Regions from separate parts of the Methylobacterium oryzae genome, predicted to be linked through region 1. Evidence: predicted binding sites of a transcription regulator. Region 1 holds the regulator's gene; each other region holds the start of a gene.

Region 1 (9,552 bases):
CTTCGGCGGCCTCCAGACCCAGCTCGCGAAGGTCGCCGCCGCGTCGCGAACCGTGCGGCATGCCCGCACCGAACTCGCCGAGCACCGCGCCCGCGTTGAGGCGGCCCGAAAGGAATCCGACTTCCTGCGCCACGCCGTGGAGGAGCTCGCCGCACTGGCGCCGCTCGCCGGTGAGGAGGCCCAGCTCGCCGAGCGCCGCACGATCATGCAGCAATCCGAGAAGGTCGCGCGCGAGCTCAACGAGGCGCTCGAGGCCGTCGGCGGCCCCCATTCCGGCGTGCCGCACCTCTCGGCCGCCCTGCGCAAGCTGGAGCGGCGCGCCGCGCAGCTGCCGGCCCTGGTGGACCCGTGCGTGAACGTCCTCGACGCCGCGATGGTCGCCCTCGACGAAGCCCGCGCGGTCCTCGAGGCGGCGGTGGCCGAGACGGAGTTCGATCCCCGCGACCTGGAGCGCGTCGAGGAGCGGCTCTTCGCCCTGCGCGCCGCCTCGCGCAAGTACGATGTCCCGGCCGACGACCTCGCCGCCCTGGCGGAACGCTACGCCGGCGACGTGGCGGCGATCGATGCCGGCGAGGCGGCGCTGGCCGGGCTGGAGCAGGCGCTCGCGACGGCGGAGGCCGCCTACGCCGAGGCGGCCGAGAAGCTCAGCGCCGGGCGGCGCCGGGCGGCCAAGCAGCTCGACGCGGCCGTGAAGGCCGAGCTGCCGCCGCTCAAGCTGGAGCGCGCCCGCTTCATCACCGAGATCGCCACGGACCCGGATTCCCGCGACCCGGCCGGCACCGACCGGGTCGAGTTCTGGGCCCAGACCAATCCCGGGACCAAGCCCGGCCCGATGATGAAGGTCGCCTCGGGCGGCGAGCTGTCGCGCTTCATGCTGGCGCTGAAGGTCGTGCTGGCCGACAAGGGCTCGGCCCCGACGCTCATCTTCGACGAGATCGATACCGGCGTGGGCGGCGCGGTGGCGGATGCCATCGGGATGCGGCTCGCCCGGCTGGCGGCGACCGTGCAGGTGGTCGCGGTCACCCACGCGCCCCAGGTCGCCGCGCGGGCGGAGACGCATTTCCTGATCGCCAAGGCCCCCGTGAAAGGGGCCGGCCGCGTCGCCACGCGGGTCGCGAGCCTGCCGGTCGCCGAGCGCCGCGAGGAGATCGCCCGGATGCTGGCGGGCGCCACCGTCACCGACGAGGCCCGGGCGGCGGCCGCGCGACTCCTCCAGGGCGCCGACGCGTGAACCGGCGTCAACCTTAACCGTTGGTTGAAGGTAATAATTCGTTAACTATTCATCGTGAGAATGCTGTCATCCCGGTACCGCGGCAGGGTTGGGCGGTCGAAGGACGGGAGGAGCCATGAAGCCGTCAGTCGTCGACTCCGATGGGTCTCTGCCCGCGGGACAGCCCCTGAAGCGGGCGGTCGACACCCGCCAGCTCGGCCTCACGCTCCGCACGGTCTACGAGGGCAGCGTCGACACGCAGCCGATCACCGACACGCATGTCGAGCTGCTCCTGCGCCTGCGCCAGAAGGAGCGGGAGCTGCGCCGGGCGGTCTGACCCGGGGCGGCGGCCTCACCAGCGGCGCGCCCCCGGCCGGCGACGGTACTCGGCCGCACGAATCAGCGTCAGCACGCGGTCGAGGCTCACCAGCAGCTCCGCCTCCTCGACGCGCGCCGCGGAGGCCGCGTCCGGGTCGGGGCTGAATTTCTGCCGGGCCTGCGCCAGCGCGAGCGCCCGCTCCACGGCCTCCCGCTCGGCGTGCAGGGCCAGCCAGGCCGGATCGGATTCCGTCGCCGCATCCACCTCGTCGCCGCCCACGATCCGCGCGTCCTTCTGCTGCCGGCTGCCGCTCCTGGCTGAGAGGAACGCGCGAGAGGCCGGAACCGTGCCGCGCCCGGCCGACGCGCGGTGTCGTCCCCCGTGTCGTCCCCCCGTCATCCCCCGTGTCATCCCGGTGTCATCTACTTGTCGTAACCGCCCGGCCATCGGGCGGCCGGCGCTGGGTCTCTTCGGAAGATCGGCCGCAGGGCTCTGCCGCGGGCACGGGCCCGCCGGCGGGGCAGCGCAGGCTCTAGCCCGACGGCAACGGAGATTCCTTTGAGACCCTTCGCTTACGCGCTCGCCGTCGGCCTCGCGACGGTTCAGCTGGCGTCCGCGGCGCTCGCCGCCGATATCACCGGCGCCGGCGCCACCTTCCCGTTCCCGGTCTACTCGAAGTGGGCCGAGGCCTATCGCAAGGAGACCGGCTCGGGCCTCAACTACCAGTCGATCGGCTCCGGCGGCGGCATCAAGCAGATCCAGGCCAAGACGGTCGATTTCGGCGCCACCGACGCGCCCCTGAAGCCCGAGCAGCTGGCCAAGGACGGCCTCGTCCAGTTCCCGACCGTGATGGGCGGCGTCGTGCCGGTGGTGAACATCCCCGGGATCGAGCCCGGCAAGCTGAAGCTCACCGGCGACGTGCTGGCCGACATCTACGCCGGCAAGATCGCGAAGTGGAGCGATCCGCGCATCGCCAAGCTCAATGACGGGCTGAAGCTGCCCGACGCCAACATCACCCCGGTCTACCGCTCCGACGCGTCGGGCACGACCAACATCTTCACCACCTACCTGTCCCAGGTCTCCGAGCCCTGGAAGAAGGAGTACGGCGCGGCCACGACGATCTCCTGGCCGGTCGGTCAGGGCGGCAAGGGCAACGAGGGCGTGACCGCCACCGTCAAGCAGGTTCCGAACGCCATCGGCTACGTCGAGTCGGCCTACGCCAAGCAGAACAAGCTCTCCTACGCCCTGCTGCAGAACAAGGCCGGCCAGTACCCGCAGCCCGACGACAAGGCGTTCCAGGCCGCGGCGGCGAGCGCCGACTGGAAGGCGACCCCGGGCTTCGGCATCTCGCTGACCAATCAGCCGGGCGAGGCGGCGTGGCCGATCACGGCGGCGACCTTCATCTTGGTCCACAAGGACGCCGCCGATCCGGCCAAGTCCGCCGCCGTGCTCAAGTTCTTCGACTGGGCCTACAAGAACGGCGACACGCTCGCCACCGACCTCGACTACGTCCCGCTGCCGGACAACGTCGTCGAACTGATCCACCAGGAGTGGAAGGACGTGAAGGGCAAGGACGGCAAGCCTGTCCTCAACATGTGAGCGTGGCGGGGAGGGGGTGAGAACCTCCTCCCTCGCTTCCGGGAACGCACCGCGCTACCACGCCCCCCTTCGCAGAGAACCGCGGATGCCCGCTTTGACCGAATCGATCGCCCTCGGCCGAACCCGTTCCGCGACCGCGCGGAAGGCGCCGAGCCGGAGCCTCGACACGCTGTTCCGGACCTGCTCGTACGGCGCGGCCCTGCTGGTGCTGCTCGTGCTCGCCGGCATCCTCGGCTCGATCCTGTACGGCGGCTGGCCCGCCTTCCGCGAGTTCGGCTTCGGCTTCCTGACCTCCAGCGCCTGGAACGTCGGGACCGAGCAGTACGGCGCCCTGGTCGCGGTGATCGGGACTGTCGCCTCCGCCTTCCTGGCCCTGCTGATCGGCGTGCCCGTCTCGCTGGGCATCGCGGTCTACCTCACCCAGCTCTGTCCGGGCTGGGCCCGCAAGCCGGTCGCCATGACGATCGAGCTGCTCGCGGCCGTGCCGAGCATCATCTACGGCATGTGGGGCCTGTTCGTGTTCGCGCCGCTCCTGGCGCGCTACGTCCAGATCCCGGTCTCGAACCTCGTGGAGGGCATGCCGATCGTCGGCACGCTGTTCTACGCCCGGGTGCCGTCGGGCGTCGGCGTCTTCACCGCCGGGATCATCCTGGCGATCATGATCGTGCCGTTCATCGCCTCGATCGCCCGCGACATGCTCGACCAGATCCCGACCGTGCTGCGCGAGAGCGCCTACGGGATCGGCTGCACCACCTGGGAGGTCGTGCGCCACGTGCTGGTGCCGCAGGCGGCCGTCTCGATCATCGGCGCGATCATGCTCGGCCTCGGCCGGGCGCTCGGCGAGACGATGGCGGTGACCTTCGTGGTCGGCAACGCCAACCGGCTCTCGGCCTCGATCTTCGACCCCAGCTCGACCATCGCGTCGCGCATCGCCAACGAGTTCAACGAGGCGGACGGCCTCCAGCTGAACGCGCTGATGGCTCTGGGCTGCATCCTGTTCGTGATCACCTTCGTGGTGCTCATCATCGCCCGGCTGCTGACGCGCCGCGTCCAGGCCGCCTGAGGAGCACGCGCGATGGTTTCCTCCAGCACGATCGCCGCCACCGCCCAGCGCCGCCCCGGCCGGGTCCGCCAGGGGCGCCGCGTCGCCGACCGGACCCTGCGCGTCGCCTGCACCGGCGCCACCGTGGTGGGTGCCCTGGTCCTCGGCTCGATCCTGGTGATGCTGATCGTCCAGGGCGTGCGCGGCTTCACGCCGACCCTGTTCACCAACCCGACCCCGGGCCCGGGCTCGGAGGGCGGCGGCATCGCCAACGCCATCCTGGGCAGCCTCGTTCTGACCGGGATCGGCATCCTGATCGCGACGCCGGTCGGCGTCATGGCCGGGACCTTCCTGGCCGAGTACGGGCGCGGCTCGAAGCTGGCCGCCCTGATCCGCTTCCTCAACGACGTCCTGCTCTCGGCGCCGTCGATCCTGATCGGCCTGTTCGTCTACACGCTGATGGTGCGGCCGATGGGCACCTACTCGGGCTGGGCCGGCGGCGTGGCGCTGGCGATCATCGCCGTGCCGGTGATCGTGCGCACCACCGAGGACATGCTGCGCCTCGTGCCCGGCACCCTGCGGGAGGCCGGCGCGGCGCTCGGCGCGCCGCCCTCGACGGTGATCATGAGCGTGACCTGGCGGGCGGCCTCGGCCGGAATCGTCACCGGCATCATCCTGGCTCTCGCCCGCATCGCCGGCGAGACCGCGCCGCTGCTGTTCACCGCGCTCAACAACAATTCCTGGTTCTCGGCCAACCTGATGGGCGGCGTCGCGAACCTGCCGGTGATGATCTACCAGTTCGCCCTCTCGCCCTACCCGAACTGGCAGGGCCTGGCCTGGGCGGGCGCGCTCCTGATCACCACCACCATCCTGGCGCTGTCGATCATCGCGCGCCTCGTGATCAAGCCGCAGGCCTCGCGCTGAGCCCCCTTTCGAGGACACGACGATGAACGCCGCCTCCGCGATCCCCACGGTCGAGCTGAACCGCAACCGCGCCGAAGAGGGCGGCCCCGTGCGGATCGCCGTCAAGGACCTGAACTTCTACTACGGCAGCTTCCACGGGCTGAAGGACGTCAACCTCAACTTCCACGACCGGCAGGTGACGGCGCTGATCGGCCCCTCCGGCTGCGGCAAGTCCACCCTGCTGCGCTGCTTCAACCGGATCTACAGCCTCTACCCGGAGCAGCGCGCGGAGGGCGAGATCCTGCTCGACGGCGAGAACATCCTCAGCCCCTCCGTCGACCTGAACGAGCTGCGCTCGCGCATCGGCATGGTGTTCCAGAAGCCGACGCCGTTCCCGATGTCGATCTACGACAACGTGGCCTTCGGCCTGCGCCTCTACGAGAAGCTGCCGAAATCCGAGCTCGACGGCCGGATCGAGGAATCCCTGCGCAAGGCCGCCCTCTGGGACGAGGTGAAGGACAAGCTCCGGCAGCCCGGGACCGGCCTGTCGGGCGGCCAGCAGCAGCGCCTGTGCATCGCCCGGACGGTGGCGCAGAAGCCGGAGGTGATCCTGTTCGACGAGCCGACCTCGGCGCTCGACCCGATCTCCACCGGCCGCATCGAGGAGCTGATCGAGCAGCTGCGCGACGAGTTCACCATCGTGATCGTCACCCACAACATGCAGCAGGCGGCGCGCATCTCGCAGTTCACCGCCTTCATGTATCTGGGGCAGCTCGTCGAGTTCGGTCCGACCAACCGGATGTTCATGAACCCGACGGAACGCCGCACGCAGGACTACATCACCGGCCGCTTCGGCTAGTCTGCCGGGCCGCTCCGGTCCCGGGACCGCCGCTCGCGTCTCCGGCGCGCCGGCGGGTCCCGCAAGCCTCCCGGAGGGCCGTCCCCGGGACCCCATCGAAGGATCCGCCATGCCCGGCCATATCGTCACCTCCTACGACACCGACCTGGAGAACCTGCGTCGCTCGATCTCGGAGATGGGCGGCGTCGCCGAGAAGATGACCGCGGAGGCGACCGACGCCCTCGTGCGCCGGGACGACACGCTCGCCCAGGCGGTGATCCTCGCCGACAAGCGCCTCGACGCGCTGCAGCGGGACATCGAGGAGCGCGCCGTGCTGCTGATCGCCCGGCGCCAGCCCCTGGCGATCGACCTGCGCGAGACCATCTCGGCGATCCGCGTCTCCGGCGATCTGGAGCGGATCGGCGACCTCGCCAAGAACGTCGCCAAGCGCGTGGTGGCGATCTCCGACCAGGCGCCGGCCCAGAAGATCGTGCTCGGCGTGCGCCACATGAGCGACCTCGCCGAGGGTCAGCTCAAGGACGTGCTCGACGCCTACGGGAGCCGCGACGTCCAGGCGGCCCACGACGTCTGGGAGCGCGACGGCGAGATCGACGCCCTGTACAATTCCCTGTTCCGCGAGCTCCTGACCTACATGATGGAGGATCCGCGCAACATCTCGTTCTGCACGCATCTCCTGTTCTGCGCGAAGAACGTCGAGCGCATCGGCGACCACACCACCAACATCGCCGAGACGATCCACTACCTCGCCACGGGCGAGACGCTGGCGGGTGACCGGCCGAAGAACGACGCGTCGAACTACGCGACCGTGGACGGCGTGCAGGCGCCGTGAGGCGCCGACCCCGGCGCCTTCCTGTGGGCGCGGCCGGGGTCACTCTCCGTGCGGGTTGAGGCGGGGCGGCGCCTCCTGCACCATCCGGGGACCGCCCGCAGAACGAGTCTTCGAACGTGAGCATGCAAGTCCTGATCGTCGAGGACGAGGAGGCCCTGAGCACGCTGCTCCGCTACAACCTGGAGGCCGAGGGCTTCCTGGTGGATTCGGCGGCGCGCGGCGACGACGCCGAGCTGCTCCTGGCGGAGCGGATCCCGGACCTCGTCCTGCTCGACTGGATGCTGCCCGGCCTCTCGGGGATCGAGCTGTGCCGCCGGATCCGGGCGCGCCGGGAGACCGAGCGCCTGCCGGTGATTATGCTCACCGCCCGGGGCGAGGAGGGCGACCGCGTCCGCGGTCTCGGCACGGGCGCCGACGACTACATCGTCAAGCCGTTCTCGGTCCCGGAGCTGCTCGCCCGGATCCGCGCGCTCCTGCGCCGGGCCAAGCCCGCCCACGTCTCGGACCGGCTAGCGGCCGGCGACCTGGAACTCGACCGCACCGGCCACCGCGTCCGCCGCGGCGGCGAGGAGCTGCATCTGGGCCCCACGGAGTTCCGGCTCCTGGAATTCCTGATGCTGGCGCCGGGCCGGGTCTTCTCCCGCGAGCAGCTCCTCGACGGGGTGTGGGGCCACGACGTCTACATCGACGAGCGTACCGTCGACGTCCATGTCGGGCGGCTGCGCAAGGCGCTGAACGGCCCGCGCCAGACCGACCCGATCCGTACGGTCCGGGGCTCGGGCTACGCCTTCGACGAGACCTTCTCGCTGGAGGCCTGAGGCGGCCTCACTGGCCGTCCGGATAGGACTTCGCTCCGGCGCACCGTCATCGCGAGCGCAGCGAAGCGACCCAGGGCGGCGGGACGCCGATGCGCGCGGCGCTGCTGGGTTGCTTCGCTCCGCTCGCAAAGACGGTGGGACGGGCCCGCGAAGATCCGCGCGTCCCGGTCTCCAGGGATTCAGCGCGCCAGCGCCGCGCTCCGGCCCGAGGCGGCCGGCACCGCCTCCAGCGCCGCCAGGACCGTCCCCTCGGTGAGGATCTGCGGCAGCACCTGGGGCTCTCCCGTCCCGGTATAGAGCAGGTAGAGCGGGACGCCGCTGCGCCCGTGCTTCTCCAGGAGGCGGGTAATCTCGGGGTTCTGGTTGGTCCAGTCGCCCTTCATGTAGGTCACGCCGCGCTCGGCCATCGCGGCCCGCACGGCCTTGGTGTTGAGCGAGGTCGCCTCGTTGACCGCGCAGGTGATGCACCACGCGGCGGTCATGTCCACGAAGACGGGGCGGTGCGCGTCGACCAGGGCGTCGAGGCGCGCCTGCGTGAACGGCTCGATCCCGTCGGCGGCGGCCTGCGCGGCCGGCGCGGCGCGGTCCCGGGGCAGGGTGACGGCGAGGGCCCCGACGGCGATCAGCGCCAGCGCGGCGGCGGCCTGCGCGACCCGGCCGGCCCGCGGCGGGGCGGCGCGGCCGTGCTCCCAGGCCCAGGCGGCGAAGCCCACGAGGACGAGGCCGATCAGCGCCGCCAGCAGCCCGCGCGGGTCGACCTGCTGCGCCAGCACCCAGATCAGCCACGCCACGGTGGCGTAGACCGGGAAGGCCAGCACCTGCTTGAGGGTCTCCATCCAGGCGCCCGGCCGCGGCAGCGCCCGCAGGGCCGGCGGCCAGAGGGTCAGGAGCAGGAAGGGCAGGGCGAGGCCGAGGCCGAGGCTCGCGAAGACGGCGAGCGCCACGCCGGCGCTCTGGGTCAGCGCGAAGCCCACCGCCGAGCCCATGAACGGCGCCGTGCAGGGCGTCGCCACCAGGGTCGCGAGCACGCCGGTGAAGAACGAGCCGCTCAGGCCGCCGCGCCGGGTGAGGCCGTCGCCGAGGCCGGCGAGCCGGCCTCCGACATGGACCGCGCCCGAGAGGCTCAGGCCCATCGCGAACAGCAGGTAGGCGAGCCCCGCCACGATGGCGGGCGACTGGAGCTGGAACCCCCAGCCGATCGCGGCCCCGCCGCTCTTCAGGCCGATCAGCGCGGCGGCGAGCGCCAGGAAGCTCGCCAGGACGCCGGCCGTGTAGGCGAGGCCGTGGAGCCGCAGCCGAGCCGGCCCCTCGCCCGCGTGCCGCACGAGGCCGAGCACCTTGATCGACAGGACCGGGAAGACGCAGGGCATCAGATTGAGGATCAGGCCGCCGAGGAAGGCGAAGGCCGCGGCGGTCGCCAGCGTCAGCGCGTCGAAGTCGGCGGCGGCCGGCGCGGTCGCGGGCGGCGCGGTCGCGGCCGGCGCCGCGGCGGCCGGGAGGACCGGCTCGTCGCCGTACGCGAAGGCGAGCCGGCGGGTCCCGGCGGCGTCGACCGCCTCGACCGTCAGGACGCCGGGCAGCGCGGCGGGCACCGGGTTGGTCGGGCTGCTCCGGGCGAGGGTCAGGTGCAGGCCGGTCCCGTCGACGCTCATCACCTGCGCGGCGGCGTTGTCGATCGCCGTCTCGGCGTAGGGGAAGTACGCGGCGTTCCGGACCGCCTCGGGCTTGAGGCCGGCCGCGACGAAATCGAGGCGCAGGGTGTCGCCCTGGCTCGACAGGCTCAGGGGCCAGAGCGCCGGCACGGGGAGCGCGGCGCGGGCGCGCGCGAACAGCGCGGCGTTGGCCGGGTCCGGCTCGGCCTTGCCGACCGGCAGGGTCAGGGCGAGATCGGCCGAGCCGGGCACGCACTCGGTCTCGCAGACGAGGTAAGTCAGCTTGGCCTGGATCCGCACCGGGTCGGCCGGGTCGAGGCT
Region 2 (9,552 bases), 2.7 Mb from region 1:
TGGGTCTTGCCGATCTTCTCGCCCACCGTGACGACGATGCGCTTCCATCCGACCATGGTGCCGAGACCCAGCGCCAGGGCGACGCAGACCTTGACCCAGCCCGGGATGTAGCGCGTGCCGTCGTTGAGCAGGCCCGCGTAGCGCTTCAGGTCGGCCTTGTCGGCTTCCGAGAAGTCCGCCCCGGCGCCCGGCAGGACGCGCACCGCGTCGGCGGCGAGGTACATGTCGCTGCGCAGGTTCTGGGTCTGGGCGGCCGGCACCGTGCGGATCGCGCCGTAATTCTTCACGCTGGCGGCGATGTCGTTCGAGAGCGCCGCCAGCGCCGCGTAGACGGGCGGCGTGTTCAGCGCCTTGGTCTTGAGCGCCTCCGTCACGGTCCGGCGCGCGGCCGCGGCGTCCGGCACCGCGGCGCCGGGGGCGCGGGCGGAGAACACCGCGCTCGCCGCCGTCGAGGCCTGCACGAAGGCGGGCGTCGTGTCGTCCGCCATGGTGCGGTTGAGCGCGTAGGCGGTGGGGGCGGCGCCGATCAGGATCAGCATGATCAGGCCCATGCCCTTCTGCCCGTCATTGCCGCCGTGGAAGAACGAGACCAGCGTGCAGGTGAGGATCAGCAGGCCGCGGATCCACGGGGGCGGCGGCGCCTCGCCCGCGGGCGCCTCGTAGAGGTCCCTGCGGCGGACCGTGACCTTCAGGGCGAGCAGCAGCAGCGCCGCGAGCACGAAGCCGCAGACCGGCGAGAACAGCAGCGCCTTGAACACGTTGAGCGCCTGGGTCCAGTCGACGCCCGCGGTGCCGTCGCCGCCGTTCATCAGCTGGTTGGCGAGGCCGACGCCGAGCACCGAGCCGATCAGCGCGTGGGACGACGAGTTCGGCAGCCCGAACGCCCAGGTCCCGAGGTTCCAGATGATGGCCGCCAGCAGCAGCGCGAAGATCATCGCGTAGCCCGCGTGCGAGCCGACGTTGAGGATCAGCTCGACCGGCAGCAGCGTGACGATCGCGTAGGCCACGGCGCCCGAGGACAGCATCACGCCGAGGAAGTTGAAGACGCCCGACCAGATCACCGCGACGAGCGGCGGCATCGAGTGGGTGTAGATCACCGTGGCGACCGCGTTGGCGGTGTCGTGGAAGCCGTTCACGAACTCGAAGGCGAGGGCGATCAGCAGGGCGAGGCCGAGCAGCGCGAAGGCGCCGTAGGCCAGGGGCGCCTCCCCGACCGCGTTCATGTCCGCGATGAGGCTCACCACCGCGTAGCCCAGGCCCGCCACGAGGACGAGCAGGAACGCCACCACCCCGCCGAGATGCATCCCGTGGTCGAGGCGCGGGCCGCCCGCCTTCCGGCCTCCCACCGCTCCCGACGGCATCACGGCGGTATCGGACATGAACCCTCGCGCGGAATCTTTCGTGGTGAGCGGGGATTAAAACCGCGCGGTGACGGTTGGGTGACGGCCCGCGACGCCGCGCGTCGGCGAGCGTGTCCGAGTGCGTGTCCGAGAGCGTCGGGCGGCGCTGTCACACGCCTGACGCGGTCCGGCCGCTAGCGGACCGGACCGCTCGCCCGATCGCACGAGGGATCCGCATGATTGACGCCACGGTGCCGGCCCTGTCCCTCGGCGCGCTCCTGGCCGTCGTCCAGATCGGCAGCATCGCCGTCGCGGCCCGGCGCCTCGGCCGGGACCACGGCCCGTCGCGGTTCCCGGACGGCGCGCCCGTCTCCCTGGTCCGCCCCCTGCGCGGGGTCGAGGCCTACAGCGAGGAGATGCTCCTCCGCAGCGTCCGCCTCGACTACCCGTCCTACGAGCTGATCTTCTGCGTGGCCGACCCGGCCGACCCGATCGTCCCGATGGTGGAGCGCCTGATCGAGGCCCACCCGCACGTGCCCGCCCGCCTGATCCTCGGCGACGAGCGCGTCAGCGCGAACCCGAAGCTCAACAACTGCCTGCGCGGCTGGCGCGCCGCCGCCCACGACTGGGTGGTGCTCGCCGATTCCAACGTCGCCATGCCGCCGGACTACCTCCAGCGGCTGCAGGCGGCGTGGCGCGCCGATACCGGCCTCGTCTGCTCCACCCCGGCCGGCGCCCGCCCGGGCAGCTTCATGGCGGAGGTGGAGTGCGCCTTCCTGAACACCCTGCAGGCGCGCTGGCAATACGCCGCCGAGGCCTTCGGGCTGGGCTTCGCGCAGGGCAAGAGCATGCTCTGGCACAAGCCCTTCCTGGAGGCGCAGGGTGGCCTCCAGGCGCTCGCGGCCGAGATCGCCGAGGACGCGGCCGCCACCAAGCTCGTGCGCGCCGCCGGCAAGCGGGTCCACCTCGTGGCGAGCCCGTTCGAGCAGCCGCTCGGCCCGCGCGGCTTCCGGGAGGTCTGGGCGCGGCAGCTGCGCTGGGCGCGCCTGCGCCGCGTGACCTTCCCGCTGTTCTTCGCCCCCGAGATCGGCAGCGGCGTCCTGCTGCCGGCGCTCCTCGTCGCCCTCTGGGCCGGAAGCCTCGCGGGCCTCGCGGGCGCTGCCGGCCTCGCCGCCCTGTGCTATGCCGCGGAGCACCGGCTCGCTCTCCGCGCGGGCTGGCACCGCTCGCCCCGCACGCTGGCCGCCTTCCTGGCGCGCGACGCCCTGATCCCGGCGATCTGGGTCGGCGCCTGGATGCGGAGCGCCATCGTGTGGCGGGGCAATGCCATGGACGTGCGCCCCCGGCGGGCCGCCGACGCGCGCACCTACGCGCCGACGGCCTGACCGCCCGGCGATCGGAGGCCCTGACGTGTCGCGCCGCTACGCCCTCTACTGGCTGCCCGCCCCGGATTCGCGCCTCGAAGGCTTCGGCCGGGCGATCCTCGGCACCGACAACGTCGCCGGGCTGCCGGTCCCGCACCCGGAGGGGCTCGGCGATCTCGCACCCGTCACGGCGGGCGCGCGGGTCTACGGGTTCCACGCCACCCTCAAGGCGCCGCTGCGCCTCGCCCCGGGCACCGGGGAGGCCGACCTCGTGGCCGCCGCCCGCGCCCTCGCGGCCGCGCACCCGCCGGTGGCGGTGGGGCCGCTCCGGGTCGCCGCCCTCGGGCCGTTCCTCGCCCTGGTGCCGGAGACACCCCCGCCGGAACTCGGGCTCCTCGCCGCCGAGTGCGTCGCCGCCCTCGACCCGTTCCGGGCACCGCTCACGGAGGCCGAGCGCGCCAAGCGCCGGCCGGAGCGCCTCGACCCGCGCGGCCGCGCGCTCCTCGACCGCTGGGGCTACCCCTACGTGTTCGAGGCCTTCCGCTTCCACATGACCCTGACCGACGCCCTGCCGGAGGCGGAGCGCGACCTCTGGCACCGGCGCCTGTCCGAGGCCTACGCCGCCGCGGGACCGGAGCCCCTGCGGATCGACGCCGTCAGCCTCCTGACCCAGGACGGGTCGGGACCGTTCCGGCTCCTGGCGCGCCTGCCCTTCGGAGAGGCCCGTGGTTGACCGCCCCCTCGGCCTCGAACCCGCGCTCGATCCGAGCGCCCGGGTCGTTGACAGCCGCCTCGGCCGCTACACCGAGGTCGGCGCCCGCACCCGCCTCACCGAGACGACCCTCGACGACTATTCCTACATCGGTGAGGACGGCGAGGTGATCTACACCGCGATCGGAAAGTTCTGCTCGATCGCCGCCAGCGTGCGGATCAATCCCGGCAACCACCCGATGGAGCGGGCGTCGCAGGCGCACTTCACCTACCGGGCGCGCGCCTACTGGCCGGAAGAATCGGACGAGCCCGCCTTCTTCGACCGGCGCCGGGCGAGCCCGGTGGCGATCGGCCACGATGTCTGGATCGGCCACGGCGCGGTCGTCCTGCCCGGGCGCACGATCGGCACCGGCGCGGTGGTGGGGGCGGGCGCCATCGTCACCCGCGACGTCGAGCCCTACACGATCGTCGTCGGCAATCCCGCCCGGCCGGTCCGGCGCCGCTTCCCCGAGGCGGTCGCGGACCGTCTGACCCGCTTGGCGTGGTGGGACTGGGACCACGAGCGCCTGCGCCGGGCGCTGCCGGATTTCCGCGGGCTGCCCATCGAAGCATTCCTGGAGCGCCACGAAGATTAAGTCGGCTATCGAAAAGCCGAGATGCTGCGCCGGCAAATATAATCGTCCCGAATACGTCATCCAATCGTCGTCAAACCGGCGTCTACGTGCGGCCGTTCCCCGGCGGATGGTGGCATGCTGGTTATCGAGGATCTCACGCGCCAGTACGGCGACCGACGCGCCGTCGACGGCGTGTCGCTCCGGATCGAGCCCGGCAGCTTCGTCGGGGTGATCGGCCGGTCCGGTGCCGGCAAGTCCACGCTGCTGCGCCTCATCAACCGGCTGGCGGATCCGAGCTCGGGGCGCATCCTCCACGACGGCCGCGAGGTCACCACCCTGCGCGGCCGCCCGCTGCGCGAGTGGCGCACCCGCTGCGCCATGATCTTCCAGCAGTTCAACCTCGTCGGCCGGCTCGACGTTATGACCAACGTGCTGATGGGGCGCCTCAGCCACGTGCCGACCCACCGCGCCCTGCTCCGGCAATGGTCCGCCGAGGACCGCGCCATGGCCCTCGCCGCCCTGGAGAGCTTCGACATGGGCGAGTTCGCCGGCCAGCGGGCCGACGGCCTGTCGGGCGGCCAGCAGCAGCGCGTCGCCATCGCCCGCGCCCTCGTGCAGGAACCCGAGATCCTGCTCGCCGACGAGCCGGTCGCCTCGCTCGACCCGCGCAACACGCGGCTCGTGATGGACGCGCTCGCCGACGTGAACCGGCGCTACGGCATCACGGTGCTGTGCAACCTGCACTCCCTCGACCTCGCCCGCGCCTACTGCGACCGCCTCGTCGGCCTCGCGGCCGGGCGGGTCGTGTTCGAGGGCGGCCCCTTCGACCTCACCGAGGACGTGGCGCGCCGGCTCTACGGCCTGGAGGCCGGCGAGGTGCTGGACGATTCCGCGCAGCGCGAGGCGGAGCAGCGGGCCGCGATGCCGGGCCGGCCCGGTCACGTGCCGGCGCGGCCGGTCCGCGAGGCCGCCCTCGGCGCCTGATCCGGGCCCCGGGCCCCAACGAACACCGCCAGAGCGCACCGCCAGAGCGCACCGCCAGAGCGCACCGCCAAAATGCACCGTCTTGGAAACGCCCGACCGGCCTCCGGCCGGCTGAACCTCGCCGACGCCACGAAGGACGACCCGATGATCACCCGACGCACCCTCGCCGCCGCCGCGGCCCTCGCCCTCCTCGGCCTGCCGGCCGCCGCCCAGGACTGGAAGGCCCAGTATCCGGAGCTGACGCTGGGCGTGATCCCGGCCGAGAACGCCTCGGGCACCGCCGACCGCTGGGCGCCGCTCACCGCCTACCTGACCAAGACGCTCGGCGTGCCGGTCAAGCTGCGGGTGGCGAGCGACTACGCCGCCGTGATCGAGGGCCAGCGCGCCGGCAACATCCAGATCGCGTGGTACGGGCCGGCCTCGTTCGCGCGGGCCGTGATGACCGGCGTGAAGATCGAGCCGATCGTCAACCAGAAGCACGAGACCGGCGCCTCGGGCTACTATTCGGTGGTCTACGTGCTGGCCTCCAGCCCCTACAAGACCGTCGAGGATCTCAAGGGCAAGAACCTCGCGCTGGTCGATCCGAACTCCACCTCCGGCAATCAGGCGCCGCGCTTCTTCCTGAAGCGGGCCGGCTACGACGTCGAGAAGTTCTTCGGCAAGACCTTCTACGCGGGCAGCCACGAGAACGCCGTCCTGGCGCTCACCCAGGGCACGGCCGACGCCGCCGCCAACCTGTGGAATTCCGAGACCGACACGATGGTCACCCGCATGGCCGCCAAGGGCATGCTCAAGAAGCCCGACGGCACGCCGATGCAGCAGTCGGACTTCCGGGTCGTGTTCAGGTCCGACTTCCTGCCGGAGGGGCCCTTCGCCGTGCTGGCGAGCCTGCCGGACGACCTGAAGGCCAAGATCCGCGACGCCTTCGTGGCCCTGCCGAAGGCCGACAAGGCCGCGTTCGACCGGCTCTCCGACGGCAAGGACCAGGATCTCACGCCGGTGACCCTCAAGGATTACCAGCCGATCATCGACATGCTGCGGTTCAACGACGAGCAGCGTCGGAAGTCCTGATCCGGAGCCGCCCGCCTTGCGCGGTCTGACACCCCTGTCGCCGGAGCGGGCAGCCGCCCTCTCCGGCCTCTACGCGGCGGCGACCGGCGAGGCCCGCCGCCGCACGCTGGCGGGCTTCGCCCTGGTGGCGGCGCTCGCCGTGGTCGCGGGCCTGATCGCCGAGGTGCGGCCGCTGGTCTTCGCCGAGAACATCGGCAAGTTCACCGCCTACATCCAGCAGATCCTGCCGCCGATCAGCCTCGAGCACCCGCTGGAGGACGTCCGCGCCTGGTACTGGGGCCTGCCCAGATGGCTGGGCCTGCTGGGCGAGACCCTGCTCATGGCCTATCTCGGGACGCTGCTCGGGGGGCTGGCGGGCTTCGCCCTCAGCTTCGTGGCCGCCGCCAACCTCGTGCGGTCGCGCGTGCTGCGCGTCGGCGCCAAGCGCCTCCTGGAACTGTGCCGCACCGTCCCCGAGGTCGTGTTCGCGCTGATCTTCGTCATCGCCTTCGGCCTCGGCCCGATGGTGGGCGTGCTCGCCATCGCGATCCACACCACGGGCGCGCTGGGCAAGCTGTTCTCCGAGGTGGTCGAGAACATCGACATGCGGCCCGTCGAGGGCCTGTCGGCCTCGGGCGCGACCTGGGTCCAGACGGTGCGCTTCGCGGTCTTGCCGCAGGTGCTGTCGAACTTCGCCTCCTACGCGCTGCTGCGCTTCGAGATCAACGTGCGCGGCGCCGGGGTGATGGGCTTCGTCGGCGCCGGCGGCATCGGCCAGGAATTCCTCGTGGCGATCCGCAATTTCTACTACGCGGACGTGAGCGCGATCCTCGTGCTGATCATCCTGACCGTCTTCTGCATCGACCTCGTCACCGAGCGGGTCCGCCACCGCCTGATCGGCGCGGAGCACGCCCGATGAGCGCGCGTCCCGAGACCCTGCGGGCGGCGGCCCGGGCCGACCTCGGCCGCCTGCGCGCGCGCTACCCCGCGCAGTTCCGCGCCGACTGGCCGGGGCGGGCGCGGCTCGCCGCCCTGCTCGTCGTCCTGGTGGGGCTCGCGGCGCTCGGCTACTGGCGCCTCGACTTCTCGGTGGCGCGGATCCTCCACGGGCTCGGGCGGCTCGGCACCTTCGCGGTGCTGATGCTGCCGCCATCGCCGGAGGGCCAGTTCTGGACCTTCCTGCACGCGCTGGGCGAGACCCTCGGCATCGCCTTCCTGGGCACGCTGACGGCGGCGATCCTCGCCTTCCCGGTGGCGTTCCTGGCGGCGCGGAACGTCGTGCCCAACCCGTTCGCGCGGTTCGCGGTCCGCCGCGGCCTCGACGTGATGCGCTCGGTCGACGTGCTGATCTGGGCGCTGATCTGGATCAACGTCGTCGGCCTGGGCCCGTTCGCCGGGGCGCTCGCGATCGCGTGCTCGGATTTCGGCGCGCTCGGCAAGCTGTTCTCGGAGGCGATCGAGACCTGCGACAAGCGGGCCGGCGAGGGCGTCGTCGCTTCGGGCGGCTCGGCGCTCCACCGCATCCGCTTCGGGCTGATCCCCGGGGTGCTGCCGGTGCTGGCGAGCCAGGTTCTCTACTTCTTCGAGTCGAACACCCGCTCGGCGACGATCATCGGCATCGTCGGCGCGGGCGGCATCGGCCAGTACCTCACCGAGCTGATCCGCGTGCTGGAGCTGCAGCAGGTCGCATTCCTGGTTCTGATGATCCTCGTGACCGTGGCGGCGATCGACTGGGTCTCGACCCGCCTGCGCCGGGCGATCATCGGGCCGGCGGCGCGCTGAGGGAGGCCTCGGCTTTCCGGCATCACGCGCGGAGCGCAATGACCCAGGGTCGCGCTGCCCCGGGTCGCTTCGCTCCGCTCGCGAGGACGGAGTGCCGAGGCCCTCGCGCGGACATCGCGCGGAGGTCGCGCGGAGGTCGCGCGGAGGTCGCGCGGACATCGCATCACCCGCCGATCACCAGCTCCACGCGGTCGGCGGCGAACAGGGTGCGGTTCGCCTGGATCGGCACGCCGGCGGGATCGATGTTGACGCTCGACACCACCAGCACGACCCGCGCCGGCGCGATGTCGAGGCGCTGCGCCTCCGCGGAGTCCGCGGGGCGGGCCCGGATCCGCGTCGAGAGCCGGGTGTAGTCGTGGACGCCGCAGGTCGCGAAGGCCCGGGTGATCGAGCCGCGCGCCGCGTAGGCCTCGGCGAAACCCGCGAAGCGCGGCAGCGGCAGCCAGGTCAGCGCCGTCGAGAGCGGGGCGCCGTCCGCCCGGTGGACCGTCAGCAGCTCCAGGATCGGCGCGCCGGGGGCGAGGGCCAGGGACGCCGCCTGCTCGGTCCCGGCCGGGACCGTGGTCGCCGCGACGAGGTCGCCCCAGGCCTCGCGCCCGGCCCCGGCGACGATCTCGGAGAAGCGCGTGCGCGGCCCGATCGGGTAGGCGAGCGGCGCCTCCTCCACGAAGGTGCCGCGGCCCTGGCTGGCGCGCACGAGCCCGCCCTCGGCCAGCGCCGCGAGGGCGCGCCGCACCGTGTGCCGGTTCACCGCGAACCGCGCCGCCAGGGCGGCCTCGGCGGGGAGCTGCTGTCCCGGCGCGTAGCGTCCCGCCGCGATCTCGGCCGTCAGCGCGTCGGCGATCTGCCGCCACGCCGTCAGCCCCTCGCCCCGGACGAGGCCGGCCGCCTGCTCCTGCGCATCCATCCTGTCATCAAAACTTCATTTGTGCGGCGCACGCCAGTTGTCTATACACCTATACAACCGAGCGACGAAGGGATTCGCGATGACGACGACCCCGAGACATCCGGGATCCGAGGGCGAGACCGCGGCGCGCCAGGCGGTCATGGCCCTCTGTGCCGAGGCGAGCCGCGCGGATCTCGAGGCGGCCCTCGAGGCGGCCGTGTCGGGCCTCGAAGCGCCCGCGGCCGCGGACCTGCGTCCGCCCGAGACCGGTCTCGTGATGGCGTCGGGCCGGATCGGCGGCGACGGTCGCCCGTTCAATCTCGGAGAGGTCAGCGTGACCCGGGCCGCCATCCGCCTCGCGGACGGTCCGGCGGGCTTCGCCTACCATCTCGGCCGCGACCGCGCGAAGGCGCGGCTCGCCGCGATCCTCGACGCCCTCTGGCAGGATCCGGTCCGGCGCGCCCGGGTCGAGGCCGCCCTGGAGCCCGCCGCCCGGCGGCTCGCGGCCTCCCGGGATCGGGCCGCCCGGCGCACGGCCGCCACCCGCGTCGATTTCCTGACCCTCGCCCGCGGAGAGGATTGAGCATGCTCGCCCCCGGCTTCGCCGACCCGGTTCACGACGCGCAGGACACGTTCCGCGCCGTGATGGACGCCCTCGCCCGCCCCGGACGCGTCCGGCCCCTCACGCCGGGCCTCGCGCCGCCCGCGCCCCTGACGCCGGAACTGGCCGCCGTCGCGCTGACGCTCACCGATGCCGACACGCCGGTCTGGCTCGATCCGGCCCTCGCCGCGGCGCCGGAGGTCGCGGAATACCTGCGCTT
Region 3 (9,552 bases), 1.9 Mb from region 1:
CCCGCCGCGCAGGCCTCGATCAGGGCCGGCAGCAGCCGCCGGCCGATCCCCGCGTGCAGGTGGTCGGGATGCACGTAGATCGAGTGCTTGAGGGTGTAGCGGTAGGCCGGCCGCTTCCGGAACGGCACCGCGTAGGCGTAGCCCGCCACCGCGCCGTCCCGGTCGGCCACGAGGTGCGGCAGGCGCTTCTTGCGCATGGTCTTGCGCCGCCGCTTCAGGTCGTCGGGGAGCAGCCGGTCCTCCTCGGCGACGCTGACATCGGTCACGCCCTTGCCGATATGGTGCTCGTAGATCGCCACCATCGCCTCGACATCGGCGTCCGAGGAGGCGCGGATGACGATGTCGGGGCAGGACCGGGCCGGGAGCAGGCCGGGCGTCTCGGCCTCGATCTCCATCAGGCGCCCTCCCGCGCCACGTAGGTGTGGAAGCGGATCCGCCCGTCCGGGTCGACCTCGCGGTAGACGCCCTGGATCTCGGCCTCGAAGCCCGGGAACAGGTTGGCGGACGCCTCGAACATCTTGAAATAGTCGAGCATGGGCTTGGCCCGGTCGTCCAGGCGCTCACCGGGCAGCACCGTGCCGATGCCCGGGGGGTAGACCAGCATCAGCGTGGTGGCGATCCGCCCCTCGGCCTCGGCGATCGGCACGTAGTCGACCTTGTTGCGCGTCAGCAGCTGGGCGGCCCGCTTGGGCGGCAGCACCATCTCGGGCAGGTGCTCGGGAGCGAACTGCCGCCGCTGCAGCGTCGAGGTGCCGGCCTCCCGGTGGAAGGCGTGGAACTCGCCGCAGAGGTCGCGCAGGCGCACGCCCCGGTAGCGGTTCGGCCGGCGGTTGACGAATTCCGGCATGGCCTCCTCCAGCGGGACGTTGTCGTCGTGGAGCCGCTTGAAGGCGACGAGGCCCGAGATCAGCGTGCCGGCCTTGGAGGATTCCACCCCCGGGGTCAGCAGGAAGAGCAGCGAGTTCAGGTCGTTCTTCTCGGCGACGATCCGGTTCTCACGCAGGTATTGCGCCACGATCGGCGCCGGCACGCCGTGCTGGGCGTAGGCCCCCGTGTGCCGGTCGAAGCCGGGGGTCAGCACGGTGAGCTTGTTCGGGTCGGTGATGGCGTAGCCCGGCGCCACATGGGTGAAGCCGTGCCAGCGCGCGCCCGGCTTCAGCTCCCAGTGGCGCGGCGTCGCGGCGAGCTCGTCCGTCGGCACGCTCTCCCACGGCACCTCCGCGCCGTCGACGTTCACCGTCACGTCCGGCACGAACGGGTCGAAGAACCAGCGCCGCGCGGGATCGCGCTCGTTCTCCTCGAACTCGCGCCGGATCGCCCGGACCTTCTTGCGCCACTCGATCCCGAGCCGGATCGTGTCGTCCCACAGGATCATGCCCGAGCGCCCCTTCATCATCTGGGCGCCGACGTCGAGGGAGGCGAAGAGCGGGTAGAAGGGCGAGGTCGAGGCGTGGACCAGGAAGCTCTCGTTGAGCCGCTTGTGCTCGACCCGCCGGGTCTGGCCGCGGATATGGCCGTCGCGGGTGTGGATCTGCGAGGCCTGGCTGAAGCTCGCGAGCTGCTTGTGGGTCGATTGCGTGGCGACGATGCCGGGCGAGGTCTCGTCGAGCCCGGTCAGCCCCATGGCGAAGCGCCTTGCGTAGAGCGGGTGGAACTTCATGAAGCCCGCCCAGGCCTCGTCGAACAGGATGTAGTCGCAGAGGTGGCCGATCTTCTCCAGGATCTCCTGGGCGTCGTAGATCGTGCCGTCGTAGGTGCACTGCTCGATCACCGCGACGCGGAACGGCCGCTCCTGGCGCCACGCCTCCGGGTCGGTCACCAGCGGGTTGCGGCGGATCTTCTCCCGGATCCGGGTCTCGTCCAGGGCCTCGTGGAAGATCGGCCCGATCAGCCCGTAGGCGTTGCGGTCGGTCTCCAGGAAGATCGGGATGCCGCCGCCGAGGAACAGGGCGCCGTGGTGGGCCGCCTTGTGGTTGTTGCGGTCGAACAGGACGAGGTCGTCCTCGGCCACCAGGGAGGACAGGACGATCTTGTTGGAGGCGGAGGTGCCGTTGAGGACGAAGTAGGTCTTCTCCGCCCCGAAGATCTTGGCGGCCTCCTTCTGGGCCTTCAGCGCCGGACCCTCGTGGGTCAGGAGGTCGCCGAGGTCGAGGACCGAGTTGTCGAGGTCGTCGCGGAAGATCGCCTCGCCGAGGTGCTCCACGAAGATCCGGCCGATCGGCGACCGGTTGTAGAAGATGCCGCCGTTGTGGCCCGGGCAGGTCCAGAGCTGGTTGCCCTTCTCGGCGTAGTCGACGAGCGCGCCGAAGAACGGGGTCTTGAGGGTCTCGGCGTACTGCGTGACCCGGCTGACGAGGCCGCGGGCGATGAATTCCGGCGTCTCCTCGGCGAGGAAGATGTAGCCGTCGATGAAGTCGAGGAGCTCGACCGGGATATCCTCCAGCCGCTTGCGGCGGACCATGATGACGATCGGCATCTCCAGGCCGCGCCGGCGCATCATGTCGATGAGGGCGGCGGCCTTGCCGTCGAGGCCGCGCTTGCCCCAGTCGACCACGAGGCAGCCGACCGCCGCGTCGGTCTGGACCGCGATGGCCGCGTCCTCCACCCGTCGGGCGCGCACCACCTCGAAGCCGCGCTGCTCCACGGCCGCCACGATCTGGTTGACGCGCGCGCCCTCGAGATCGTCCGGGTCGAAGGCCGGGGCGCACATCAGGACCGTGAAGCGACGGTGGAAGTCCATGGAGCCCTCTCTGGCCTCGGATGCAGCGGGTGGCTTTCCGGCCCGTCTGCGACGATTGCATGACACGGCGCGCGGCGGGCGGTCGCGGTCCGGACGAAACACCGTGAACCGGGCCGGCCACGACCGCCGCGCCGTCAGGATCGGCCGCGGGTCCCCTCTCCCGTGCGGGAGAGGGACAGGCTGAGGGGTGAGACCTCACCGGATGAGGCTCCCCCTCGAATCGCGTCGATCGGGTGCTTGATCCCGAAGCCTCTCGTCCCTCACCCCAACCCTCTCCCGCACGGGAGAGGGGGGACCATCACACCCCGCGGCGCCGCTCCCAGACGGCCGGGTTGACCAGCCCGCCCGGCCGCCGGCCGGCGAGGGCGTCGACCACGCGGGCCGCGGCGGTCTCGGCGGTGCGGATCAGGGCCGCCCCGGTGGAGCCGCCGACATGGGGCGTCAGGATCGCCCGGGGCTGGCGGGCCAGCGGGTGGTCGACCGGCAGCGGTTCCTGGGCGAAGACGTCGAGCCCGGCGCCCGCGATCGTGCCCGCCGCCAGCGCCTCCACCAGGGCCGCCTCGTCGATCAGGCCGCCGCGGCTGGTGTTGATCAGGAAGGCCTCCCGCTTCATCCGGGCGAGCTGGTCCCGGCCGATCAGGCCGCGGGTGCCCGGGGTCAGCGGCACGTGCAGGGAGACGATGTCGGACTCCGCCAGGAGCGCGTCGACCGAGGCGGCCCGCAGGGCGCCGGCATTGGCGAAGTCCGCGTCCGGGCGGCTCGGGCCGTAGGCCAGCACCCGCAGGCCCAGGGTGGCGCCGAGCCGGGCGGTCGCCTGCCCGATCGCCCCGAAGCCGACGAGGCCCAGTGTCAGGCCGGCGAGCTCGATCAGCCGGGCGGTGAACTTGAAGCTGTCGTCGCCGGCCCGGACCGAGCGGTCGGCCTCCGGCAGGGCCTTGGCCAGGGCGAAGATCAGCGCCAGCGTCTGCTCGGCCACCGAGACGGCGTTGGCGCCGGGCGTGTTCACCACCACGATCCCGGCCCCGGTCGCCTCGGCCGTGGCGACGTGGTCGGTGCCGGTGCCGTGCACCCCGATCACCCGCAGGGCCGGCGCCGCCGCGATGGCGCGGGCCGGGAAGCCGGTGTTGCGGGTGATGACGGCGACGCAGTCGGCGACCTCGCGCGCCAGCGTCTCGGGATCGGTCCCGCTCGCCGGGCGCGGCTCCAGGCCGGCCGCGCGCAACCGGTCGAGGCCCGCCGCGTGGATCGGCTGGACGATGAGGCACGGACCGGTGATCACGGGAGAAGACCTCTGCACAAGAGGAGGGGTGACAAGCACGTTTCGCGCCGGGCCCGTCTAGGCGGGGTGGGCAACCCTGGCAACCGGGCGCCCCGATCGCGGCGCCGCGGCCGCCGGTCGGCGCTCCCGCGGGCCCGTCGGGATCCGGTGGTCGCGCGGTCGAACGCCCCGGCGGCCCGACCGGCCGCGCACGATCCACGGGAAATCGCGGCCGGGTCCGACCTCGGCGGCCTCGTCCGGACCGATGATCCCGGCCGTGCGCCTCGGCCGAGCTGTGGCCCGGCCCTCCGTGAAATCGTCGCCCCGATCGCGCGAAGATGGTCGCGTCATTGATAAACACGACGTCCTGAAATACATCTATGTATATACGAAAATAAATATCGACAATGTTCGATCAGCGATGCGATCGCACTGTAGAATTGTAATTACTCCAAATGTATTTTTGACACATGTAGAGATATTTGCTGCCTTGCTCCGTGATTCGGAGCCATCGTCACGACAATGCAGTCCCACGACTTTTCAGTACCTGTTTCCGCAAGGAACCGGCGCCGGCGGCGCGCGGCCCGGCCGGTTCTCCCGATGGCTGTCCTGCTGGGCTTCGTCGGTTCCGGGCCGCACGCCGCCCGCGCCGAGGAGGCCGGGGCCGGCCGGGACGTCCAGCTCGACGAGCTGTCGGTCGCGAGCGCGGCCGCGCCGCGCGGCCCGGTCCCGGCCTATGCCGGCGGTCAGGTGGCGCAGGGCGGGCGCCTCGGCCTCCTCGGCGATACCGAGACCCAGAAGGCGCCCTTCAGCATCGCCAGCTACACCGACACGCTCATCCGAGACCGGCAGGCGCGGACGGTGTCCGAGACCCTGGTCCTCGACCCGTCGGTGCGCGCCACCCAGACCACGGGGGCGCCGTTCGACTCCTTCTCCATCCGGGGCTTCCCGTCCAACGAGAACACCAGCGGCGAGGTCGCCTTCGACGGGCTCTACGGCGTCGCCCCGAGCTTCCGCATCTTCACCGACTACGTGGAGCGCATCGAGGTTCTGAAGGGGCCGTCCGCCGCCCTCACGGGGGTGTCGCCGAACGGCGCGGTCGGCGGCGTGGTCAACATCGTCCCCAAGCGCGCCGGCGCGGACCTGACCCGCGTCACCCTGGATTACGGCTCGTCCGCCTGGGGCGGCAGCCAGGTCGACGTCGCCCGCCGCTGGGGGCCTGGGCGGGAATGGGGCGCCCGCGTCGTCGGCAGCCTGCACGGCGGTGCCACGCCCTTCGACCGCCAGACCGAGACGACCGGCGTCGGGGCCCTGGCCCTCGACTACCAGGGTGACCGGTTCCGCGCGTGGCTCTACCTGCTGGCGCAGACCGACCGCTTCAACGCGCCGCTGCGCCCGTTCCTCCTGCGGGCCGGCGTGCCCGTACCGCGGGCGCCCGACGGCCGCCTGAACCTGACCCAGCCCTGGGAATACTCGGACGTCGACGATCGCGGCGGTCTGCTGCGCACCGAGTACGACCTGACCGATCAAGTCACGCTGTTCGCGGATGTCGGCGGCGGGCAGACAGGCGTGGAGCGCTACTTCCAGTCGGCGCCGACGATCCTCAATGGCCGCGGCGACACGACCAGCACGCCGCAATTCTACGCGCTGGGCGTCGACCGGCTCACCTACGACGGTGGCGTCCGGGCCCGGTTCGAGACCGGCTTCATCTGGCACGCCCTGACCGTGCAGGGCTCCGTGTACGACGAGGCGACGGCACGGCGGTTCTCGCCCGGCCGGGGCGCCTACCTGTCGAACCTCTACGCGCCGACCCTCGTCCCGTACATCGCGCCGATCTACGGCGTCGGCCGGCCCCGCCTGTCCGACAGCACCCTGTCGGGGATCGCGGTGGCCGACACGCTGTCGGCCCTCGACGAGCGCGTCCTGCTGACGCTGGGCGTGCGCCGCCAGCGCGTGGAGGCGCACAACTACGTGTCGAATGTCGGCACGCTCACCTCGTCCTACGACAAGAGCGCCACGACCCCGATGGTCGGCCTCGTGGTGCGGCCCTGGGACTCGGTCTCGCTCTACGGCAACTATATCGAGGGCCTGAGCCGCGGCGACGTGGCCCCGGCGGTGGCGACCAATTCCGGCACGATCCTGGAGCCCTACGTGGCCAGACAGGTCGAGGCGGGCGTGAAGCTCGATCTCGGCCGGTTCGGCGCCACGCTCGGCGCCTTCCGGATCACGAAGCCCGCGGGCGAGCTCGGCCCGCAGGGGCGCTTCGCGGCGACCGCCGAGCAGCGCGTCGGCGGGCTCGAGCTGAGCCTGTTCGGCGAGATCACCCCGCAGGTACGGGTGGTCGGCGGCGTGACCCTGCTCGACGGACGCCTCGTCAGGACGGCGCTCGCCGCCAATCGCGGGAACCGGCCGATCGGCGTGCCGGAGGTCCAGGCGAGCCTGGGGGCCGAGTGGGACCTGCCCGGGTTGCCCGGCCTGACCCTCAACGGCGCGGTCATCTATACCGGGCGGCAGTTCGTCGACCTCGCGAACACCCAGGCCCTGCCGGACTGGGCCCGCCTCGACCTCGGCCTGCGCTACACGACCCGCGTCGCCGAGCGGCCGACGACCTTCCGGGCCAGCGTCCTCAACGTGACCGACGCGCGGTACTGGACCGGGGTCGCCTCGTTCGGCACCTTCTTCCAGGGCGCGCCGCGCACCTACCTCCTGTCGATGGCGGTGGATCTCTGAGCCGGACCAGTGCGGCCGCGCCGGGCCTGTCGAGCGGCGCGATGTTTCACGGGAAACATTTTCTTAACTCTGAGCGGCGACCGCGCGGGACCGGCAAGCTGTTGCACCGGCGCCGTCGCGGAGCCGAGCCGGCCGGGTTACCACCGGTTTGGCATGACGACATCGAGCTGGCGCACCCTCCGCAACGTGCAGGCCCGGAAACGGCTGGAGAAGGCCCTGCCGGCGATCTTCCCGGCACCGGTCCTGCAGCACGCCCTCGCGCGGCCCCTGATCCCGCCGACGCCGCGGCTCGCCGTCGAGAGCTACTGGCGCAACCACATCCTCCGGGCCGACCGGCTGGCCCGGGCGCTGGCGGCGCGCTCCGGCACGCCGGAGGGCTGGGCCTGGCAGATCGGGGCCGAGGGGCGGGCCGGGAGCTTCCGCACGCCGCCCGCGCCGTTCCGCGATCCGGCCTTCGCCCGCGGCCGCGGCGCCTGCTGCATCTGCGGCCAGCCGGTCTTCCGGTTCGGCTGGCACCGGGATCTCTGGGGGCGCGGCGCGCCCAACACCAATGCCGGCTGGCACGCGGCCTGTGTCGCGGCCTGGAAGTTCTGGATCGCGCCGCACGCCCAGGTCCGGGCGCTCAAGCTCCGCCAGCGCCACCGCTGCACCACCACCGGCAAGCGCCTGCTGAGGACCGCCGAGGTCGACCACCTGCTGCCGCTCTACCGGGTCTGGCGCGAGCACCGCGACGCCCCCTGGCCGGAGCTCCTCGGCTACTGGGGCGCGCCGAACCTGCGGGTGGTCAACCGCGCCGCCCATCTCGACAAGTGCCGCGACGAGGCGGCCGAGCGCTCCCGGACCGTGCAGCGCGCCCGTTTCCGGGTGGTCGAGGACGAGTCCGGGTTCAGCGTGGTCGAGGAGGAGTGACCGGCCGGCTCAGCCGTCCAGGGCCCGGAAGGCCCGCGACAGGTCGGCCAGCAGGTCGGCCTCCGCCTCCAGGCCGACCGACAGGCGCAGCAGCCCGTCGGTGATGCCCGCGATGGCGCGGGCCTCCGGGTCCATCGCCGCGTGCGTCATGGTCGGCGGATGGGCGATCAGGCTCTCGACGCCGCCGAGCGACTCGGCCAGCGTGAACACCCGCAGGGCCTCCACGAAGGTCTTCACCGCGTCGCGGCCGCCGGCCAGCTCGAAGCTCAACATCGCCCCGAAGCCCGCCTGCTGGGCCTTGGCCAGGGCGTGCCCCGGATGCGTCGGCAGGCCCGGATAGTGGACCCGCGCCACCGCCGGATGGGCGTCGAGGAAGGCCGCCAGGGCCGCGGCGTTGCGCTGCTGCTGCTCCACACGGACGAACAGGGTGCGCAGGCCCCGGAGCGTCAGGTAGGCGTCGAGGGGCGAGCCGGTGACGCCGATCGTGTTCGCCCAGGCGGCGAGGTCCTCGCCCATCGCCTTGTCGGCGGCGATCACAGCCCCGCCGATCACGTCGGAATGGCCGTTCAGGAACTTGGTGGTGGAGTGGACGACGAGATCCGCCCCGAGGGCGATCGGCTGCTGCAGGGCGGGCGACAGGAAGGTGTTGTCCACCACCGCCAGCGCGCCGGCCGCCTTCGCGTCCGCGGTGATCCGCCGGACATCGACCACGCGCATCAGCGGGTTGCTCGGGGTCTCGATCAGCACGACCTTCGGTCCCTGGGCCAGGGCCGCCGCCAGCGCGTCCGGATCGGTCTGGTCGACGAAGGCGACGCGGTAATGGCCCCGCTCCGCGCGGAAGCTGAGCAGGCGGTGCGTTCCGCCGTAGCAATCGTGCGGCGCGACCAGGAGATCGCCGGGCCGCAGGCTCGACAGGGCGAGGTCGAGGGCTGCCATGCCGCTCGCCACCAGGACGGCGCGGGCGCCGCCCTCGAGCTTGGCGATCGTGTCGGCCAGCGCGTCCCGGGTCGGGTTGCCCAGGCGCGAGTAATCGTAGGGGCCGGGCTGCTCGAAGGCCGGGAACCTGAAGGTCGTCGACAGGTGGATCGGCGCGATCACCGCACCGAAGGCCGCGTCCTGGGCCACGCCGTTGGCCGCCGCGACGGTACGCGCCGCTAATCCCTCTGACATCGCCTTGTCCTCCACGCAGAGATCGCCCGCCCCGTCCGACCGAGGCGGGCGAGCGTTCTTTATGGAGAACGGATCAGACTTTCAAGAGAACGAGAGGGTCGTCTCGGCGTCTCGGTGGTCCTCGCCGGTGTCGACCGCCAGGGCGCCATGCTGGCGAAGACCCCGTCCCGGCGGATCAGCGCGTGCAGCAGCGCCGCCGCCAGATGCGCGAGAATCAGGGCGAACAGCCCGTAGGCCAGCGCGGTGTGGAGCCGGCGCAGGGCCGCGTACAGCATCGGGTCCTGCGGCAGGATCGGCGGGAGGACGACCGAACCGGCGAGGATGACGGGGTAGCGCGCCGCCGACAGCATCGCCCAGCCGATCAGCGGCATGGCCAGCATCAGCCCGTAGAGCAGGATGTGCGAGGCGTGGGCCGCGCGCTTCTGCCAGCCCGGAAGATCGGCCGGCAGGGGCGGCGGGGCGTGGCGCCAGCGATAGGCGAGTCGGAGCCCGGCGAGGACCAGGATCAGGATCCCGAGCGGCCGGTGCAGGGCCACGAGGGCGCCGTACTCGGCGAGCGACGCCACCATGGCGACGCCGATCAGCAGCATGGCCAGGATCAGCGCCGCCATGGTCCAGTGGAGCAGGCGGGCGGGCCGGTCGAAGCGGTCGGGCTCGGTCACAGGGCGGCTCCGTGGATCGCGGCGCCGGTGACGGCACTCGGGGTCTTGGCCTCGCCGGACCGGCGGGTGACGGATCGCGCGTA

What was found. The regulator PhoB, encoded in region 1, activates phosphate uptake and scavenging genes when phosphate is short. The targets are predictions, from matches to a motif close to TGTCATNNANCTGTCAT.
Region 2: the regulator PhoB is predicted to act here: its motif matches at 4,105-4,121, upstream of phnC (phosphonate ABC transporter ATP-binding protein).
Region 3: the regulator PhoB is predicted to act here: its motif matches at 2,789-2,805, upstream of LXM90_RS02315 (Orn/Lys/Arg decarboxylase N-terminal domain-containing protein).

What each region holds. Positions count from the first base shown of each region.
Region 1 is NZ_CP090349.1:2,420,488-2,430,039, forward strand. Features, by position in the region: gene recN (DNA repair protein RecN) at 1-1,231, shown strand, start outside; gene LXM90_RS11580 (hypothetical protein) at 1,347-1,547, shown strand; gene LXM90_RS11585 (hypothetical protein) at 1,563-1,808, opposite strand; gene pstS (phosphate ABC transporter substrate-binding protein PstS) at 2,088-3,128, shown strand; gene pstC (phosphate ABC transporter permease subunit PstC) at 3,214-4,191, shown strand; gene pstA (phosphate ABC transporter permease PstA) at 4,204-5,094, shown strand; gene pstB (phosphate ABC transporter ATP-binding protein PstB) at 5,117-5,932, shown strand; gene phoU (phosphate signaling complex protein PhoU) at 6,042-6,761, shown strand; gene phoB (phosphate regulon transcriptional regulator PhoB) at 6,884-7,579, shown strand; gene LXM90_RS11620 (protein-disulfide reductase DsbD family protein) at 7,759-9,552, opposite strand, start outside.
Region 2 is NZ_CP090349.1:5,736,977-5,746,528, reverse strand. Features, by position in the region: gene LXM90_RS27410 (inorganic phosphate transporter) at 1-1,379, opposite strand, end outside; gene LXM90_RS27405 (ceramide glucosyltransferase) at 1,577-2,725, shown strand; gene LXM90_RS27400 (DUF1045 domain-containing protein) at 2,751-3,437, shown strand; gene LXM90_RS27395 (chloramphenicol acetyltransferase) at 3,430-4,050, shown strand; gene phnC (phosphonate ABC transporter ATP-binding protein) at 4,165-5,013, shown strand; gene phnD (phosphonate ABC transporter substrate-binding protein) at 5,158-6,084, shown strand; gene phnE (phosphonate ABC transporter, permease protein PhnE) at 6,101-6,982, shown strand; gene phnE (phosphonate ABC transporter, permease protein PhnE) at 6,979-7,845, shown strand; gene phnF (phosphonate metabolism transcriptional regulator PhnF) at 8,009-8,752, opposite strand; gene phnG (phosphonate C-P lyase system protein PhnG) at 8,832-9,314, shown strand; gene phnH (phosphonate C-P lyase system protein PhnH) at 9,317-9,552, shown strand, end outside.
Region 3 is NZ_CP090349.1:484,965-494,516, forward strand. Features, by position in the region: gene LXM90_RS02310 (GNAT family N-acetyltransferase) at 1-395, opposite strand, end outside; gene LXM90_RS02315 (Orn/Lys/Arg decarboxylase N-terminal domain-containing protein) at 395-2,740, opposite strand; gene LXM90_RS02320 (hydroxyacid dehydrogenase) at 3,039-4,019, opposite strand; gene LXM90_RS02325 (TonB-dependent receptor) at 4,599-6,728, shown strand; gene LXM90_RS02330 (hypothetical protein) at 6,882-7,637, shown strand; gene metB (cystathionine gamma-synthase) at 7,647-8,807, opposite strand; gene LXM90_RS02340 (cytochrome b) at 8,867-9,469, opposite strand; gene LXM90_RS02345 (catalase family peroxidase) at 9,466-9,552, opposite strand, start outside.